Regions from separate parts of the Catenulispora subtropica genome, predicted to be linked through region 1. Evidence: riboswitches for the same ligand, from Rfam matches in the RefSeq annotation. Region 1 holds a riboswitch; the other holds the start of a gene.

Region 1 (7,214 bases):
GCCGGGGCGAACACCAGGTGCGAGGCGGTGGCCAGGTCCTCGGCCACGCGCTGGGTGAAGGGCCGGCCGGACGGCGTCGGCACGATCAGCCGCGCGCCGTCCTCGGAGCCCGGCGGCACCAGCGCGGTCAGCGCCTCCCACCACGGCTCCGGCTTCATCACCATGCCCGGCCCGCCCCCGCACGGCGAGTCGTCCACGGTGTTGTGCCGGTCGTGGGTCCAGGTCCGCAGCTCGTGGACGTGGATGTCGAGGATCCCGGCGGTCGCGGCCTTGCCGATCAGCGAGACGTCCAGCGGCGCCAGGTACTCGGGAAAGATGGTGACGACGTCGATGCGCATGGGAGGGCGGCGGCTACTCGACGGAGTCCAGGTCCAGCAGCCCGGCCGGCGGGTCGACCACGACGCGGCCGGCGGCGACGTCCACGGTCGGGACGAACTGCTTGACGAAGGGGATCAGCACCTCGGGGCCGTCCGGCCGCTTCACGGCCAGCACGTCCTGCCCCGGCAGGTGCAGCAGGTCGGCGATCTCGCCGAGCGCGGTGCCGTCGGCCAGCTCCACGGCCAGGCCGAGCAGCTGGTGGTCGTAGAACTCGTCCGGGTCGTCCGGCGTCTCGTCCGGATCGGCCTCGACCACCAGGATCGTGTTGCGCAGGGCCTCGACCGCGTTCCGGTCGGTCACGCCCTCGAACGACAGCAGCAGGATGCCGTTGTGGTAGCGGGAGTCGGCGACGACCAGCGGGCCGCGCTCGGCCGGCTCGGTCAGCAGCCGCGCCCCGGGCGCGAAGCGCAGGTCGGGGTCGTCGGTGCGGACCTCGATCGTGGCCTGCCCGCGGATGCCGTGCGCACGGCCGATCCGGCCGACCACGAGGCGCAGGGCCTCGGGCCGGCCGGAGGGATTCCCGCCTTCGGGGCTCGCCGTGCTCACCGGTAGCCGGCCGCCTCGACCAGGTCGACGCGCAGCGACCGGCCGCCGAGCGCGGCCATCACGGTGCGCAGCGCGCGCGCCGTGCGCCCGCCGCGGCCGATGACCTTGCCCAGGTCGTCCGGGTGCACCCGGACTTCCAGGACCTTGCCGCGGCGCTGGTCGCGCTCGCGGACCCGGACCTCATCGGGGTGCTCGACGATGCCCTTGACCAGGTGTTCCAGGGCCTCTTCCAGCATGCTCAGCCCTCGGAGGTGATCTCAGCCTCGACGGCCGGGGCCGGGGTCTCCACCGGAGCCTCGGTCGCCGGGGTCTCGTCGGCCTTCTTCTCGGCCTTCTTCTTCGGAGTGGTGGCGCCGCCCTTGGGCTCGTCGGCGGCCTCCTTGGCGGCGGCCTCGAAGACGGCCTTGCGGTCCGCCTTGGGCGCGGCCACCTTCATCGGCGCCGGGGCCGGCTGGCCCTTGAACTTCTGCCAGTCGCCGGTGATCTTCAGGATCGCCTCGACGGCCTCGGTCGGCTGCGCGCCGACACCCAGCCAGTACTGCGCACGGTCCGAGGACACCTCGATGAAGGAGGGCTCCTCCTTCGGGTGGTACTTGCCGATCTCCTCGATCGCGCGACCGTCCCGCTTGGTGCGGGCGTCGGCGACGATGATCCGGTACTGCGGGTTCCGGATCTTGCCCATGCGCTTGAGCTTGATCTTGACTGCCACGGTGTGGTGTCTCCTGCTTGGTTGACTGCGGGTGGTGCCACCGCGCCGCCACGTGGGGACATGGCATCGGCAGCAGCCGGATGGACTCGGCTTAGCGCAGGAGAGAGGGCCATGCGCGACCGGTACAAGCTTCCATTGTGCCAGACCGTTCGGGCTGGTTGGGACGCCAGGGCCGGACTCCCCTGACCGACGGTGCCGGGGCGGCTCCCGCGGCGGCTACTTCGGGGGCAGCAGGTTCTTGAACTCCTCCGGCAGCTCGAACTGGCCGTTGCCGTCGTCGCCGCCGAACAGCGAGCCGTTGCCGTCCCGCCGGGCCTGCCGCGCCGCCTCCTCGGCCTTGGCCTTGGCCGGGTTGCCCGAGCGCGAGCGGCCCTTGGACTTGGAGGCCTTGTCGGCGGCCTTGGCCTTGGCCGACTTGCGCTTGGTGCCGCCCAGGGCGCCGGCCCCGGGCAGGCCCGGCATGCCGGGCATCCCGCCGCGGGCCATCTGCTGCATCATCTTCTTGGCCTCGAGGAAGCGCTCGATGAGGTTGTTGACCTCCTGCACCGTGGTGCCCGAGCCCTTGGCGATGCGCTGCCGGCGGGAGCCGTTGATGATCTTGACGTCGTCGCGCTCGCCCGGGGTCATCGACTTGATGATGGCCGCGATCCGGTCGACGTCCTTGTCGTCGATCTCGTTGAGCTGCTGCTTCACGTCGGCCATGCCGGGCAGCATGCCCATCAGCTTCTTCATGGAGCCGAGCTTCTTCAGCTGCTCCATCTGCTTGAGGAAGTCGTCGAGCGTGAACTCGTTGCGGACCAGCTTGCCGGCCATCTTCTCGGCCTCGGCGGCGTCGAACGCCTTCTCGGCCTGCTCGATCAGGCTGAGCATGTCGCCCATGTCGAGGATGCGGCCGGCCATCCGCTCGGGGTGGAAGACGTCGAAGTCCTCCAGCTTCTCCCCGGAGGAGGCGAACATCACCGGCTTGCCGGTGACCGCGCGCACCGACAGCGCCGCACCACCGCGGGCGTCGCCGTCGAGCTTGGTCAGCACCACGCCGTCGAAGCCGACGCCGTCCTGGAACGCCAGCGCGGTCTCGACCGCGTTCTGGCCGATCATCGCGTCCAGGACGAACAGGATCTCGTCCGGCTTGACCGCGTCCCGGATGTCGGCCGCCTGCTTCATCAGCTCGGCGTCGATGCCCAGGCGGCCGGCGGTGTCGACGATCACCACGTCGTGCATCTTCGCCTTGGCGAAGTCGATCGAGTCCTGGGCGACCTTGACCGGGTTCCCGACGCCGTTGCCCGGCTCGGGCGCGAACACCGGCACGCCGGCCCGGTCGCCGACCACCTGGAGCTGGGTGACCGCGTTCGGCCGCTGGAGGTCGGCCGCGACCAGGATCGGGGTGTGGCCCTCGGTCTTCAGCCAGCGCGCCAGCTTGCCGGCCAGCGTCGTCTTACCGGCACCCTGCAGACCGGCCAGCATGATCACCGTCGGCGGGTTCTTGGCGAACCGCAGCCGCCGGGTCTCGCCGCCCAGGATGGCGACGAGCTCCTCGTTGACGATCTTGACGATCTGTTGCGCCGGGTTCAGCGCCTTGGAGACCTCCGTGCCCTCGGCCCGCTCCCGGACCGCGGCCACGAAGGGGCGCACGGCCTGCAGCGAGACGTCGGCCTCCAGCAGCGCACGCCGGATCTCGCGCAGCGTGTCGTCGATGTCCTGCTGCGAGAGCCGACCCTTGCCGCGCAGGTTCTTGAAGGTTGCGGACAACCGATCGGAGAGCGTGTCGAACACGTCGTATTCATCCTTCGCGCGGAAATCAACAGATCGAGCGGATTAGAAAACCGTCGTAGTCCACCAGGGTAGCCGCTGACATGGCCGGGGCCCGAGTCCGGCGAAGTTGTCAGTGCGGTGCGCCACCATTAAGGCAACACGAGGTGAGGGAGAACAGCACAGTGACTCTGGTCAACAAGTACGCGGGCACCTGCGCCGCGTGCAAGGGCCATGTGCCGGCGGAGACCGGCACGCGCGCCAATGTGGACGGTGCGTGGCAGACCTATCACCATGAGTGCGCTCCGGCCTGGGAGCCGCAACCGCGGGCCGCGGACAGCGGCGAGGCCGCGCCGGCCCCGGTGCCGCCGCAGCGGGGCTCCCACGACGGCTGGCACCGCCGCCGGCTGGCCGGCTTCGACACCGAGACCACCGGCCGCGACCCGAAGACCGTGCGCATCGTCTCGGCGGCGCTGGTGATCTCGGACGGCTCCGAGAAGACCTTCCTCATCGACCCCGGCGTGGAGATCCCGGCCGAGGCCACCGCGATCCACGGCATCACCACCGAGTACGCCCGTGAGCACGGCACCGCCCCGCGCGAGACGCTCGACGAGATCGCCGACACGCTGGCCGCCGAGCTGCGGGCCGGGACGCCGCTGGTGGTGTTCAACGCCCCGTACGACCTGACCCTGCTGGAGGCCGAGCTGGCCCGGCACCGGCTGACGCCGCTGGCGGCCCGGGCGCCGGTCGCCCCGGTGATCGACCCCCTGGTCATCGACCGGCAGATGGACAAGTACCGCCGGGGCGCCCGCACCCTGGAGGCGCAGTGCCAGTTCTACGGCGTCACCATCACCCGCGCGCACGACGCCGCGGCCGACGCGCAGGCCGCGCTGAACCTGGCACAGGTGATCGGGGCGAGCTACGCCGCCGTGGGGACACTGGACGCGGTGCGGCTGCACGAGGCGCAGGCGCGCTGGAAGGCCGAGCAGGAGGCGGACCGGGCGGCGTACCGGGAGCGGCGCGGAGAGCGGTCGTACGCGGAGCCGGAGTGGCCGACGCGGCCGCTGGCGACGTCCGCTTGAGAGCCGGCGGAAGCACGCCTGGAGAGACTGCGGAGAACTGAAAGGGCGGTGGGTCAACCCCTGAGGGGGTCGGTCCACCGTCCTCACGCTTATAGGCGGCTTCGAAGGCACCTCGGAATCAGTGCCAGAACACGGCGATGATGATGTTCGCCAGCGTCAGCCCGCCGATCGCGAAGTAGACGCCCTTGTGGATCTCCTCCTTGGTGCGCTGGGTCCAGACCAGCGCGGAGATCACCACCAGGACACCGAGCTTCACCGCCATCTTCGCCGCGGGCGGCTCGTGGTGCAGTCCGTTCTTGTCCACCACGTACAACGCCACGCCCGTGACCAGCATCGTCACCGCGCCGTGCAGCATCGCCGGCACGATTCGCTTGGCCTGCGCGGACATCTGGGTCAGGAACCCGCCGAGCAGTGCGGCGAGGCCGACGAAATGCAGGACCAACAGGCACTCTTGCAGTACTTTCACGCCTGCATCCTACGATCATGGCGGAGTTTGCCGACACAGCGTCGACAACTTCTGTCCACACGGCCCGGTACGAATCGGGACAGTGAGCACTGAATCAGGACCACTAAACTCTCCCCAAGGTAAAATCCTGGTATAGCGACCTGGAGCGGTCCGTTTTGTCGTTCGAGATCTCGCTATGGTTACGGCCGGACCTCCGTACACACACCAACCACCCGGACGGTGGCGGGGGTTCACGCCGAGTCCGGCGACGCGCGAACCGCTGTTGGAGGCTCCCACAAGCCAAGGCGGAGATCGCGGACCCGGAGCCGGGGACCCACAAGTCCCACCGGCCCGCATCCACTGGGGCCAAGGGGTGAATCGGTCCGCCGCGTACCCCCCTTCGCGGCGCCGTAGGGCACGCTTCTCAGCCCGAACCCGACAGCTAACCCGGTAGGCGGCCCGAGAAGAAGAGGAGTGCCGCCCTCGTGGCGTCCCACAAAACCGTGACCACCCACCGCGCGTCCAAGAAGACGATCACCGCCACGCGTACCGCGGTGACGCTGGCGACCGCGACGGTCGGTTCCATAGCTTTGGTGCCGGGTCTGGCCCACGCCGACCCGACGGCGAACCTCAACGACGTCCAGAACAAGGTCAAGGACCTCCACGAGCAGGCCGAGCAGGCGTCCGAGGCGTATGACAAGGCGGCCGGCGACCTCGCCACGCTGCAGCACAAGGTCGACCAGATCCAGGCCCGCATCACCGCCGAGCAGGCGCAGCTGGGCAACGCGCAGTCCGCCCTCGGGAGCCTGGCGGCCGCGCAGTACCGGTCCGGCGGGGTGGACAACTCGCTGCAGCTGATGCTCGCCGCGTCCCCCGACTCCTTCCTGCAGCAGGCCACCGCGATGAACGAGGTGGCCGACAAGTCCGCGAGCTCCATGAAGTCGGCGCAGGAGATCAAGCGCCAGCTGGACCAGGACAAGGCCGAAGCCTCCTCGGACCTCGCGCAGTTGCAGAAGACGCGCGACCTGATGGCGCAGAACATGGCGGACGTCAACGCCAAGGAGAAGGCCGCGCAGGACCTGCTGAACACGCTGTCCAAGGCGCAGCGCGCGCAGTACGACACGCAGCAGAAGCAGCAGACCCAGCAGAACACGAGCACGAAGCAGGTGGCGCCGACCGGCCTGCCGCCGGCGCCGAACGCCCGCGCGCAGATAGCGGTCAACTTCGCCAAGGCCCAGATAGGGAAGCCGTATGTGTACGGCGCCGCCGGCCCGCGCAGCTTCGACTGCTCCGGCCTGACGATGGCCGCCTGGGCCGCCGCCGGCGTGTCGATGTCGCACGGCTCCTCGGACCAGGCCTACGAGTTCCCGGCGGTCAGCGAGAGCGACATCCAGCCCGGCGACCTGGTGATCTACTACGGCAGCATGCACCACGTGGGGATCTACGTCGGGGCCGGGCAAATCATCCACGCGCCGTACAGTGGCACCGTGGTGCAGTACGCTCCGCTCCACTCGATGCCTGTGGTACGGATCGTCCGGCCGTAATCGACCGGACCGCGAGCCAGCCGCGGGGCGCCGACTTCCATGTCGGCGCCCTTCGACGTTGTTTGGGGGATGTATGTCAGAGTACGGAGTCGGCCACGAGGCCGGGGAGGCTGAGGGGTACGGGGACGCGGCCGGGGCCGTCGCGGCGGCGGTGGCCGGGGCGAAGACCGGGGCTGAGTCCGGGGCCGGGTCGGGGGTCGGGGCCGGGGCCGGGTCCGGCGAGGGCGAGTCGTGGTTCGAGCGGGCTGAGCCGGCCGAGCAGGCCGAGCAGGCGGGGCTGGCTGCCGAACGGGACGTGGAGGCCGGGTCCGGGCTGGAGGGTGAGCCGGAAGGTGAACCGGAGGCCGGGCTGGAGGCCGGGCTGGAGGCAGAGCCGGAGGCCGGGCTGGAGTCGATGGCGGTCGAGGAGCCTGACGAGGCCGACGGTGCCGGTGAGCCCGACGACGTGGACGACCAGGAGCTCGTCGAGGAGTACCCGGACGCCGACCCCCAGCAGTGGATCAGTGGGCTGATCGCCGACCTGGAGCGGGCCGAACAGGGCATAGGGTCCGGCCCGCGGGATGTGCTGATGGCGCGGATCAAGCTGGCGCAGGCCTACTCCGAGCTCGGTGACACCGTGCAGGCCGCGCCGCTGGCGGTGGCGAACGTGGCGCAGGCCGAGCGGCTCTTCCCGTCCAGCGAGGGGATGCTGCGGCAGCTGCGGGAGTTCCGGGACGCGGCGTGCGAGGCCGCCGGGTGGACCGCGGCGATGATGCGGGACG
Region 2 (7,214 bases), on a different contig from region 1:
CGAACGGCGAGAACCCTTCCACCGCTTCGAACAGCGTCACCCCCAGCGAGAAGAAGTCCGAGGCCGGCGAACCCGGCTCGCCTTCGGCGCGCTCCGGAGCGATGTAGGCCATGGTGCCCATCACTGAGCCCGACACGGTCACGGTGGCATCCGACTCGGACTTGGCGATGCCGAAGTCGGTGAGCAGGATTCCGCCGTCATCGGCCATCAGGATGTTGTGCGGCTTGATGTCCCTGTGCACGATCCCCGCCGCGTGCATGGTCTCCAGTGCGCTGAACATCGCCTCCGCGATCTGCCTGACCCGCTTCCTGCCGAGTGGGGTGAGGTCCACATCCTGGCCTTCCGGCAAGCCGGCGTCGGCAGGATCACGCAGCACGCTGCGCAGCGACCGCCCTTTCACCAACTGCATGACGATCCAGGGCGTCCCCCCGTCCACGATCACGTCGTACACGGTGACGATGTGCGGGTGGTCGGCGAGCGCAGCGGCGTTCTTGCCCTCGCGCTCGGCTTGCTTGAGCCGGATCTCCTGCTGCGCCGGCGGCAACGCGGGCAACAGCACTTCCTTCAAGGCGACCAGACGACCGAGCTGAGTGTCACGAGCTTCCCACACCCGTCCCATGCCGCCGTGCCCGATCTCCGAGATGAGCTGGTACCGGCCGCCGACCATGTGGCCTGGTTGCGTCTCGTCGATCGTCAAGTTCATCCCCCTATGTCGCGCTCCCTGACGCAGCGCCCGTTTCGGGCAAGGATACCGACCATATCCATGGGTTTGAAAGAGGGCTGATACTGAAGACCGGAGTCTGAGGCGGCCTCAGGCCTCTGCGAGGAGTCGCGGGAGCTCGCGCATGTCATGAAAGACCGTGGTGCCCGGCCCTTCGAGCCATTGCGCGGGTGTGAGTCCGCCGGCGTAGCCGAGGGCGCGCATCCCGGCCGCGCGAGCCGCCTGGACCCCGTACTTGCTGTCCTCGACGACGACGCAGGCCGAGGGGTCGGCGCCCATGCGCTCGGCGGCGTGCAGGAACAAGTCGGGGGCGGGCTTGCCGCGGCCGACCTCGCTGGCGCTGAAGATGCGGCCTTCGAAAAAGGGATAGATCCCGGTACGGCCCAAAGTGTGACGCATCGTCTCGTGGCGGCCTCCGGAGGCGACGCAGCTGGGAAGCCTCAGGACGTCGAGGACTTCGAGCACACCGTCGACCGGAGTGAGTTCGGCGTCGACGGCTTCGCGGTGCAGATGCCCGAATCGCTCCTGCCACAGCGCGGCCCGGCTCGGCCCTATCCGGGACGCGATGTCCTCGAAGTTGGACGCGATCGACCGACCGATGAAGTTCTCGATCACCTCGGACTCGGTCAGCGGCCATCCCAGCTCGGCACCCAGGGTGACGAAGAGCCGGACGGCCAGCCGTTCGCTGTCGACGAGCACACCGTCGCAATCGAAGATGACGAGTTCTATCGCTCCGGCCATCTGGACAGAGTAGGGCTGAACGAGGCGATGACTCAGTTTCGGTCGCTCCAGCGCCGAATGAGACGTAAGTCATACCGAACCCGGCAATCGGCAGCCCTCCGCATCAATCCCGTCACGCCCCGGGTCGATCGACGCTCTCGATAGTCGGCCGAGCACCTACCGTCGCTGATTCGCTCGCGTTCCGCGCAGCGGCGACCACGCACCATCACCCCTTACGCACTACGGAACGCCGCGCCACCGCCCTGCGCCGAGATCGACTTGCCAGCACAACATTTCCTGCGTTTTGCTGCTGCGGCCGCTCGGGGCTGCCCGGGCGGATACCTCGGGCGCAGCGCCGAATCCTGCCGGCGCCGGGGGCACCTTCGACACACGGAACGGCAGGAGCGGGGGACCCAGGTAAGTCGCCGTTCCGCATTGCCGGACCGGCTAGGGGTGAAGCCGCACTGCGCGGCCGGGCATCTTCGGCCCGAACCCGACAGCTCACCTCGCAGGCGTCGGAGAGGACCACTCGCATGTCCGCATTCGGACGCTTCCTCGGCGTCGGCCGCTCTCGGGGGGCTCGCATCGGCCTGCCCGCCGGGCTCGCCGTCTTCGCCCTTCCGTTGGCCGGCATCGCCGGCACGCACAGCGGTGGACACCAGCAGGCCGCCGGTGTCGAGGCCCAGACCGTTCTGCAGGTCGCCGACCCGAACGAAGTCCACGCTGCCGTTCCGAGCACGGCTCCCGCCCAGCCCGCCGAGGCGCCGGCGCAACCGGCCCCCGCCCCGGCGTCCGCGGCGGCTCCGGCTCCGGCCCCCGCGCCGATCCCCGTCGCCCCCACGAAGCCGAAGCCCGCGGCGCCGACACCCGCCCCCACCCACACCACGCCGCCCGTCAAGCACATCGCGGCGGCCCCGGTCGCCTTCACCGTCGCCGCGAAGACCGTCATCAGCGACGTGGCTCCGCTGGCGAGCCTTCACATCAACGAGAACTACGGCGTCCGCGGGCCCTGGGCCGCCGGCCACCACACCGGAGTCGACTTCGCGGCCGCCGTCGGCACGCGCGTCGCGTCCGTCGGCGCCGGCACCGTGGTGCGCAGCGGCTGGGACGGCGCCTACGGCATCGACGTCCTGGTCAAGATGACCGACGGCAAGTACGTCCTGTACGGCCACCTGTCGCAGGCTTCCGTCTTCGCCGGAGAGCACGTGACCGCCGGCGAGCAGATCGGCCGCTCGGGCGCGACCGGCAACGTCACCGGCCCGCACCTGCACTTCGAGGTGCGCACCACGCCCGACTACGGCTCGGACGTCAACCCGATCGCCTACCTGCGCGCGCACGGCGTCGCCGTCTGAGGCCGAGCGCGGAGAAAAGCGTCGGACGCGGCCCAACCCGGGGTGACGGTGGGCCCGGCTCCCTGGTGAGCAGGGCCTGACGTCACCCCGGAAACCGCGGGAAGAACATCAGGAGCTGGGCGTCGCGCGGTCGAGGTGCTGACTGAGCCAGGCGTACATCTCCGGCAGCCAGCTCCGCCACACCGCGGTGTTGTGCGCCCCACGGGCGTGCTCGGACACCGAGACGATGTCCGGCGCGGCGGCTTGCAGCTGGAACGCGACCGGGAGCGAGTCGGGGTCCTGGTCGGACACGGCGGCCAGCAGACTGACCGGCTGGTCGGGTCCGGGATGGCGGTGGGTCAGCAGCCACAAGGTGGTGTTCTGGTCGACGAAGTCCTGTCCGGCACGGACCACCTGGCTGCTGTCGGGAGCGGAGTCGCCGGCCATCTGCACCGCGGAGCGGAAGTACTGCGGGTACTGGAGCAGCAGCTTGCCCGCGCAAAGACCGCCGTCGGAGAAGCCCATCAAGCCCCACCCGGTACGCTGCGTGGACACGCGGAAGTTCGCTTCGATCATGGTGCGGACGTCCTGAGCGATGTAAGTCGCCATCCGCGTTCCGCCGGGGATGTCGGAGCAGTTGACGTTCACGCCGTGCTGGTTGACGTTCACCGCGACGAGCACGAACGGCGTCGCCTGCTGCCTGGCGAGCGCGTTGCCGAGTTCGTCGCCGCCGCCGAGAACGCTGAACCAGGCACCGGCGGTCCCCGGGGTGCCGGGGAAGAGCATGACCACCGGGAAGCGAGTGTTCGCGTACGCGGGGTCGTTGTACTGGGGCGGCAGCCAGACGTAGACGTCGCCGCCGGTCCCGCCGACGCCGGAGAGCGGGCCGCGGAACGACGCGACGCGCGTGCCGTGGCCACCGGGCACGAAGCTCTGCTTGGGGCCGCTGGGCACCGGAAGCACCGACTGCTGGGAGCCGCCGGTCCGCGGGGCGTGCGCGCCCTGGCCCGAGCCGCCGAGGGGAAGCTGCCCCTGCGACGTGGTGCCACCGGGACCGCCCTTGTTCAGATCGGTGAGCGGCCGTGTGGCCTGGTGCAAGGCGACCGCGCCGCCGCCGTCCCGGCCGAGCAGGTCGTTCCAGGAGGCATACAGGCCGAAGTGGTTGTTGATCAGCAACCCCGCCAGCAACAGCACCGTGGCCTGGCACAGGCCGATCAGACCGAACCGCGCGGCGGCGCGCACCGGGCGCGGGCCGCGCAGCCGGTTCCACAGCACGTAGGTGCCCACCGGCGCGGCGACGGCTATGCACACGGCCAGGAGCAGCAGCGGCATACCGGTCAGGGTCATGGAGAGGGGCCTTTCGGGACGCTGTCCAGCGGCGGCATTGGTTCGCGCCACACGCCAGGATCTTCCCGCACTGTTCCATATAGGCCGCAAACAGGACAAGTCTTGTCGTCCGTGACCACTCACGCGTGGTGTACCGAACGCACCTTCACTCCCCGATGACGAGCCGGGCACCGAACGACTCGGCGTTGCGGACGTCCTGGCCGCGGCGGATGAAGATCTTGACGCGGCGGTTCGCGGCCAGCGGAGCCAGGTCGAGGCCGGGGGCGGTGTCGCGCAGGGTGAGGGTCTCCAGCGACGCGAGCTCGGCCAGCGGCGAGAGGTCGCGGATCTCCTCGCAGCCGTCGAGCGTGAGGAACCGGAGGCGGGGCAGGCCGGCGAGCGGGCCGAGCTCGCTGACGCCGGTACGGGAGGCGTAGACGGTCCGGAGGCCCTTCCGACCCGCCAACGGGGACAGGTCGGAGACGCTGAGGCACCCTGCGATCCCCAAGAACTCGAGGTCCAGTCCCGCAACGGGACCGAGGTCCCGCACATGCTGGTTCTCTTCCACGGCTAGGTTCCGGACGTTCGGGACCAGCCCGACGATCTCGCCCAGGTCGCAGTCCAACCCCGCACCCGAGATGCAGAACGCGGTCGTCGCCGCCCCCAGCGGCAGTACGCCGAGGTCCGTGAGACCCGGGCAGCCGATGAGCCTGATCTCGGTGAGCGAGGTCTGCGCTGAGATCGGAGCGAACGACCTCACCGCGTTCGCGGATCGCAGCGTCAGGCAGTTCAGCCGCGGCAGGGCGTCGAGGAAGTCGATCGCCTCGACTCCGGGGACGTCGATGTGAAGATCGTCCAGGAGCGGCAGGCGTAGCAGCGGGTCCAGGTCCGGAATACCGCCACTGGCGATGTTCAAGGAGGTCAGCGACGCCGCGAACCTCTCGACCGGGCTGATGTCGAGGACCGACGACCCGTTCCACGTCGACAGCCTTCGCAAGGGCTGCTCCATCACGTGCAAGAAGCCCAGATCCTCGACCTTGCAGAAGACGCCGAGGTGAGTCAGCCCTCGCAGATAGTGAAGATGCGGCAGCAGACGCGCGCTCTTCACCTCCAGGTCGGCACCGGCCAAGGCCGCCGCCGCCAGCACCTCGCGCGCATAGGTCTCGGCGTCGAAGTACTCCCATCCCGCGACCAGTTCCGTCCGCGGCGCCTCGCGGGGATCACGCGCGTACTTCGCGAGCAGTTCCAATGCCTGGGGACCGTTGATGAGACACGCCGCATGGACCACCGCGGCCGCCCTGGTCGGCGACAGCCCGTCCAGCGAGTCGGGCAGCCGGTCCAGCACCAGCGCCCCCAGCGAGGCCACCTGCCGCGCCGCGTTCACGTCGCGGGGCGGGATCAGGTCGTCGAGGCAGTCGTCGATCTCGGCGCGCAGCTCCTCCGACAGCGCCGTCGACGTCTCCAGGCACGCGCCCGCGAGCAGCTTGAGCTGCCGCGCGTACTTCGGCTCGGCCCGCATCCGGGCCAGGATCCCGGTCAGCAGGCGCTCGCGGACCCGGGTGTTCGCGTGGCCGACCGTCATCACGATCGTCTCGCGCCACTGGTCCAGGTGCGCCTTCGCGATCAGCGGCTCGATGTCGGCGTCGTCGGCGATCTGTTTCGCGGCCAGGTACTCCTGCACCGTCCGGTGCACGAAGTCGATCCGGCCGGCCATCGGCTCGCGGACGATCCCGCTGCGCTGGAGCAGGTGCTCCAGGACCGACTCCCCGGTCTCGCCGCCGCGGGCCATCGTCCTGAGACGGTCCTGGACACGGTTGACCGCGGTGTCCTTCGGGAGTTCGCTGCGCCCGGTCTCGGTGAGCCGCCAGGCCAGGTCCTGGAGGATCTGGATCCGCTCTTCGCGGTCCAGAGAGGACTCGACGTAGCTCGGCACGCTGCGCTCGTCGTCCCGGCGCTCCAGCAGCAGTTCCAGCGTCGCCGAATAGAGGTCCATGCGGTTGCGGGGCAGCCGGGTCCGGCGGTCCAGGTTCAGCGCGCACAGCATCGCCGCCAGCAGCGGGCTGGTCGCCAGGGCCCGAAGATGCGGCGCGGTCTCCAGCCGGGCCAGCAGCCCCGCCTCGTAGTCCGGCAGTTCCTCCGGCTTGCAGGGCAGGGAGCCGCCTTCCCGGACCGCGCTGTGCCAGTGCCGGATCAGGGACTTGACGTCGGCGGGGCTCATCCGTTCCAGGAAGACCGACCGGAACCCCTCGGCGTCGAGCCACTTCGCGTCCGCCGCCGCGGGCCGGGACGTCACCACGACGCGCAGGCCGGGATAGGACTGAAGCAGGCTGCTGAGCCACTCGCGGACCGCCCTGCGCTGGTTCGCCTTCAGTTCGTCGACGCCGTCCACCAGCAGCATCGCGCGGCCCGAGGCCAGGCGCCGGCCGATCCAGCCGCGCGGCATGATGCTCAGGTCGACACCGGTGGCGTTCTCCAGCAGCTCGTCGGGGCGGGGCAGCCGGACGTCCGAGTAGCTGCGGAGCCGGACCAGGAAGGGCGTGTAGCCCTTGACGTCGGACATCGCGCCGGAGAAGGTGCCCCGCGCGGCGGATATCGCCAGCCAGCGCAGCAGGGTCGTCTTCCCGGAGCCGGCCTCGCCGCGGACCAGGGTGAGCCGCGACTGGCCCAGCGCCTCCTCGACTCCGAGCGTGGCGCGAGCCGGCTCGGCCTCCGCGAGGTGCCAGCCGATGTTCCGCTCGTGATCGGCGCGGCCCTTCGCGGGCAGGCGCTCGTCGGCCGAGACCGACAGGCTGATGTAGCCGACGGTGAGCGACGTCCGCGGGCGGAAGTTCCGGATCGGCACCCCGAACAGTTCCAGCATGTCCATGCCGGTGCTGATGACTTCCAGATAGCGGCGGCCGAACTCCTCGTCCCCGGCTGTGCCCTCGGGGGCGTCGAGAGTCCGGACGGGGAGCCGGGAAAGGGCGGTCTCGACGCGCTCGGACATCTCGCTGAGCCGGGACAGGACCTCGGCCAACGTCCGCGGAGTGAACTGCGCCAGCTCCCGGACGATCCGGATCAGGCACTCGCAGCATTCCAGGAGTACGACCTCGTAGACCCGTGCGCCGCCCTCGCCG

Evidence for each region. Region 1 has a riboswitch for cyclic di-AMP ahead of ABD466_RS02320 (C40 family peptidase). Riboswitches for the same ligand answer to the same signal wherever they lie in the genome.
Region 2: it holds a riboswitch for cyclic di-AMP, as region 1 does, so the genes downstream of both, ABD466_RS29310 (M23 family metallopeptidase) here and ABD466_RS02320 (C40 family peptidase) in region 1, are expected to answer to the same signal.

What each region holds. Positions count from the first base shown of each region.
Region 1 is NZ_BAAAQM010000002.1:43,530-50,743, reverse strand. It holds gene trmD (tRNA (guanosine(37)-N1)-methyltransferase TrmD) at 1-338, opposite strand, end outside; gene rimM (ribosome maturation factor RimM) at 352-924, opposite strand; gene ABD466_RS02345 (RNA-binding protein) at 921-1,160, opposite strand; gene rpsP (30S ribosomal protein S16) at 1,163-1,633, opposite strand; gene ffh (signal recognition particle protein) at 1,850-3,406, opposite strand; gene ABD466_RS02330 (exonuclease domain-containing protein) at 3,568-4,464, shown strand; gene ABD466_RS02325 (hypothetical protein) at 4,583-4,930, opposite strand; cyclic di-AMP (ydaO/yuaA leader) riboswitch at 5,213-5,380, shown strand; gene ABD466_RS02320 (C40 family peptidase) at 5,395-6,453, shown strand; gene ABD466_RS02315 (hypothetical protein) at 6,527-7,214, shown strand, end outside.
Region 2 is NZ_BAAAQM010000040.1:70,358-77,571, forward strand. It holds gene ABD466_RS29300 (serine/threonine-protein kinase) at 1-703, opposite strand, end outside; gene ABD466_RS29305 (HAD family hydrolase) at 812-1,462, opposite strand; cyclic di-AMP (ydaO/yuaA leader) riboswitch at 1,785-1,971, shown strand; gene ABD466_RS29310 (M23 family metallopeptidase) at 1,975-2,793, shown strand; gene ABD466_RS29315 (alpha/beta hydrolase) at 2,902-4,119, opposite strand; gene ABD466_RS29320 (NACHT domain-containing protein) at 4,265-7,214, opposite strand, start outside.